DNA from 2 places in the Paenibacillus sp. FSL H8-0034 genome. Region 1 is predicted to be linked to the other one. Evidence: riboswitches for the same ligand, from Rfam matches in the RefSeq annotation. Region 1 holds a riboswitch; the other holds the start of a gene.

The links. A riboswitch is a leader RNA that binds a small molecule or an ion and turns the genes downstream of it on or off. The one in region 1 is predicted to bind cyclic di-AMP.
Region 2: it holds a riboswitch for cyclic di-AMP, as region 1 does, so the genes downstream of both, NST47_RS21630 (CAP domain-containing protein) here and NST47_RS03140 (3D domain-containing protein) in region 1, are expected to answer to the same signal.

The regions. Positions count from the first base shown of each region.
Region 1 is NZ_JBBOBS010000001.1:694,629-696,832, forward strand. It holds gene NST47_RS03135 (TatD family hydrolase) at 1-534, shown strand, start outside; cyclic di-AMP (ydaO/yuaA leader) riboswitch at 760-967, shown strand; gene NST47_RS03140 (3D domain-containing protein) at 1,310-2,204, shown strand, end outside.
Region 2 is NZ_JBBOBS010000001.1:4,804,465-4,806,668, forward strand. It holds gene NST47_RS21620 (penicillin-binding transpeptidase domain-containing protein) at 1-39, opposite strand, end outside; gene NST47_RS21625 (YjcZ family sporulation protein) at 391-516, shown strand; gene NST47_RS21630 (CAP domain-containing protein) at 623-1,261, opposite strand; cyclic di-AMP (ydaO/yuaA leader) riboswitch at 1,270-1,403, opposite strand; gene NST47_RS21635 (response regulator transcription factor) at 1,628-2,204, shown strand, end outside.

The sequences.
Region 1 (2,204 bases):
GAGCAGCTGTGCAGCCATCCCAAGGTTGTCGCTATTGGAGAAATCGGACTCGACTATTATTGGGATACTTCTCCCAAAGATGTCCAGGACAAGGTGTTCCGTCAACAAATTCGGCTCGCCCGCAAGCTGGGTATGCCCATAGCCATTCATAACCGTGATGCTCACCATGATATTATTCAGGTACTGCGTGAGGAGAAGGCAGCCGAGGTCGGCGGCGTGATGCATTGCTTCTCTGGCAGCTGGGAAACGGCGAAGCAATGTCTGGATATGAATTTTTATATTTCCTTTGGAGGACCTGTGACCTTTAAGAATGCCAAGCAGCCAAAAGAAGTGCTGGACAAGGTACCTCTGGATCGATTGTTGATCGAAACGGATGCCCCTTATCTGACGCCTCACCCCTACCGCGGCAAGCGGAATGAGACTGCTTATGTGAAATTAGTCGCAGAAACTGCTGCTCAAATTAAAGGCCTTACACTTGAACAAATTGCTCAAATTACTACCCAAAATGCCATTACATTATTCGATCTAAAATGAATCATTTGTGGGTGGTGAGAAGCTTTGTTTTTATCGGTCTAGGGGATATCGCAAGTAAATATACACATGCATAATGAAAATGAGAGATAAATAGGGTTTTTATCGGTAAAAACCTGAATTATGGCCTAATTCAATTGAAATTCACCGTTTTTTGCCCTGTTTGTATACTTTACAAGTTCACACCGGAGAGCGTAAACTCAATATTAACTTAATACGATTACCAATTTTCCATTTTCGCTGAGTTTCCTAATGGGAAACGGGGGAACCAAAAAGTGATCTGCACATTGCATTCAATGGGGCAAAAGTCACGATTTCTGGGGTGAATCTTTCGGATAGAATCACGTGTTTACGCGTATGCGATTCAATCCAAAGTAGGGCGACTCTCAAGTCCGAATCCGTCAGCTAACCTCGTAAGCGTTAAGAGAGAGGTAACGATTGTCGTGTACTTTATTTCACCACGCCGGTGAAATAATATAAGAGTCACGGGAAGAGTCCTCTTCTCCGCTGACTTTTTTTGTGTTCTCCCGTCATTATAGCAGGGGTTCCGGAACAGGCCGACATCTTACACTGGGGAGGTGTTGAACGCACTCAGAAAGAACGATATGGAACGTAGATTGCAGCCCTTTAGTTTCTAGACAAATGCGCCTCGATTTTGAATGGAAAAGCCGAAGCCGTTTATCCTCGTTTAACGAAAGATTGCAAAACCTAAACCATAGTCGCGTCAGATGAATCATGTGATACACTCGACGGCGGGGCTTTAAGGAGGACCGAATAAGTGGGAGCTATTGAGTATGAGCAACCCCATGTAAGACGATCATCCAGCATGTCCTTCGCATTGCGATGGAAGCATGAAAACTTGCGTTTGATTTCGATCGTTTCACTGATTTCAATCGCTATCGCTTTCATGTTTTTAATGATGTTATACGGCACGGCTACCAAGCGGGTATCTGTGGTTGTCAATGGACAAGAATCAGTTGTGTATACGAAGCAATGGATTCTGCAACGTTTACTGGATGAACAGGGGATTTCTATTGGAGAGCATGATCGTCTCTCCGCATCGCTGGATGCAAAGGTAAATACGGGCGACCGCATTGCCATTGACCATGCGAAACCGTTACAGCTTACAGCTGACGGAGAAGTAAAAACCTTCTACACAGTGGCCAAAACTGTAGGAAGCGCTTTGCAGGAATTTCAAGTCTCGATCGGAGAGCTTGATAAGGTGAGTCCTGCGCTTGACACCGAATTATCTGAAACCGGTGTAGTTCAAATTGTTCGCGTTAAGAAAGAAAAAGAAGAGTTCTCGGAAAAGATAGCCTTTGATGTTGAGAAGCAAAGTGATGCGCAGCTCCCTAAGGGCAAGGAACAGATTGTACAAGAGGGTCAAGAGGGCGTAATTGTAAAAACAAAAGAGAAGTTGTTTGAGGATGGAAAGCTGGTATCAGAAGCAGTAGTGGATGAAAAGGTTCAATCCGAGCGTGTTAACAAAATTGTGGCAATAGGTACAAAAAATCCGGTTACGGTTTTATCTGCTTCTTCACCGAGCATTCAGGAATTATCCAAGAGTGGCTTGAAATTTAACGTAAAACAGGTTATAAATAATGTGACCCTGACTGCTTATTCAGCTGGTGTATCATCGACTGGCAAGAGCAGCGAGCACCCGCAATATGGGC
Region 2 (2,204 bases), 4.1 Mb from region 1:
CAGCAGAAATCCCACGATCAACCATTTGGATGTTTTCAAGGATAATCCCCCTTTGCATATAAGTTATCTATTATCCGTAAATGCGGCTTACCATACTAAATATAATGAAGTATGGCAATCAGTTACATAGACAAACGATCACAACTTGCTGACATTTTCATTTCACAAAAGGAAAATAGACGATCCCGTGAAGGCAACCGTCTATTTTGGAGTGATCTATGGGTTAGCATGGGAGCAGTTGGCGGCTTCTCCCACAACATAGCATATGTAAATCTATCAATGAAGGAACGACAAGTTCCTCCCCTACAAGCGCACATTTTGTATAAGTACAATCCATCAGCCTCTGACCATCATAACATACAGAAGGTCACACGGAAGGAGGCTGGAAATATGGGATATTTAGGCGGAGCTGGCGTAGGTTGTGGGAGCTGTGCAGGTTTGGGTCTGGGAACTAGCACAGGTGTAATTCTTGTTTTATTCATTCTGCTTGTTATTATTTCGAGAACATTCATCTAACATAAACCGTTAATATCGTGATATAGTCAAAAAGACAGTAACCCGAAGGGAATTGGATTCCTTAATCGGTTACTGTCTTTGTTCAGAGCGACGCCTGCATACAAGCTTAATTCGCAATAAACTCCTGAACCCACTCGCCATTATAATAAGCTACGCCAATTTTCGTATAATTAGGGCTCAAAATATTTTGTCGATGCCCTGCGCTGTTCATCCAGGCAGTCATCACATCCTGTGGAGTCTTCTGACCCATGGCAATATTTTCACCTGCATACGTATATCGAATACCATACGATTTCATCATGTTAAAGGGGGAGCCATAGGTAGGAGAGGTATGATCAAAATAATGATTGTTATACATATCCTTCGCTTTATCCAAGGCCATAGCCGATAATGCACTATCGCTTGCCAATGTCTTCAAGCCTGCTTTGGTGCGTTCCTGATTAACCAAATTAACCACTTGACTCGCAAAGGTGGAGGTGGTTGTCGGGGTGCCTGTTCCCTGCGGAGCTGGAGCACTTGAGCTTGTTCCGGGTATATTCAATACCATGCCAGGCCAAATATTATTGGCATTGGTAACCTGTGGATTGGCTTGAACAAGGGAGCTTAAGCTAATTCCATACTTCTGGGCTATCGTCCACATCGTATCGTTGCCTGTTACCGAATACGGAGCAGCCGAAACCGCCGTGGCGCCAACAATTGTACCCAAGGCAAGTAAACCGGTTAATACGGACTTCTTCAAAAACATTGCAAACATCCTCTCTTTTTTAAGGCCTACGAGGTTAGCTGACGGGTTCGGGTCAAAGAGCAATCGCCCGGCCATAAATACGGCTTCACCCCAAAGATTGGGTTCCCCATGCCTCTTGTGGAAGCTTCGGCCTGATATGAATCTCTCACAATACCCGTATGCACAGCTTGATGCTGGATATGGTTTAAGAGAGTTCCATTTTAACACGGGATTTACCGACGAGCACTGCACAAAGTTTTCCATTCCTATTTGCATTTCACAAAGCCTTCATGCTTTGTTCACCTTTCCGTTATTGAAATAGCTCAATGTAGTCATGCCTTTGTGAAAAATGATAGATACAATAAAAGGCAGGTGAGGTGATAATAGATGACAAGCAAATACAGAGTATTGGTCGCCGATGACGAAGAACGTATACGCACAATCGTACGCATGTATCTGGAGAAAGACGGAGCTTGTGTTGAGGAATCCGACAATGGCAACGATGCTTTGCATAAAGCGGTGGATAACGATTATGACATCATTGTGCTGGATTGGATGATGCCGGGTCTGAGTGGACTGGAAATTTGTCAGATGGTCAAGCAAGTAAAAACTACTCCCCTGCTTATGCTTACAGCCAAGGATAATGAAGACGATACGATCCATGCCTTCAAAGCAGGGGTCGATGATTATGTGACCAAACCTTTTAGTCCAAGGGAATTCACATGCCGAATTCAAGCTATCCTTAAACGGACACAACCCGGCAAATTCTGGTCTGCCACCCAATCACCCGCAAACAGATTTATGCTGCCCCATCTTATAATCGAGCATGATGCCCGCAGAGTACTTGCAGATGGACGCGAGATTTCCTTAACTCTCAGGGAGTATGAGCTGCTGCGATATTTAGTAATGAACGAAGGAATCACCTGCACAAGAGACAAGCTTTTTCGTGATGTGTGGGGCTATG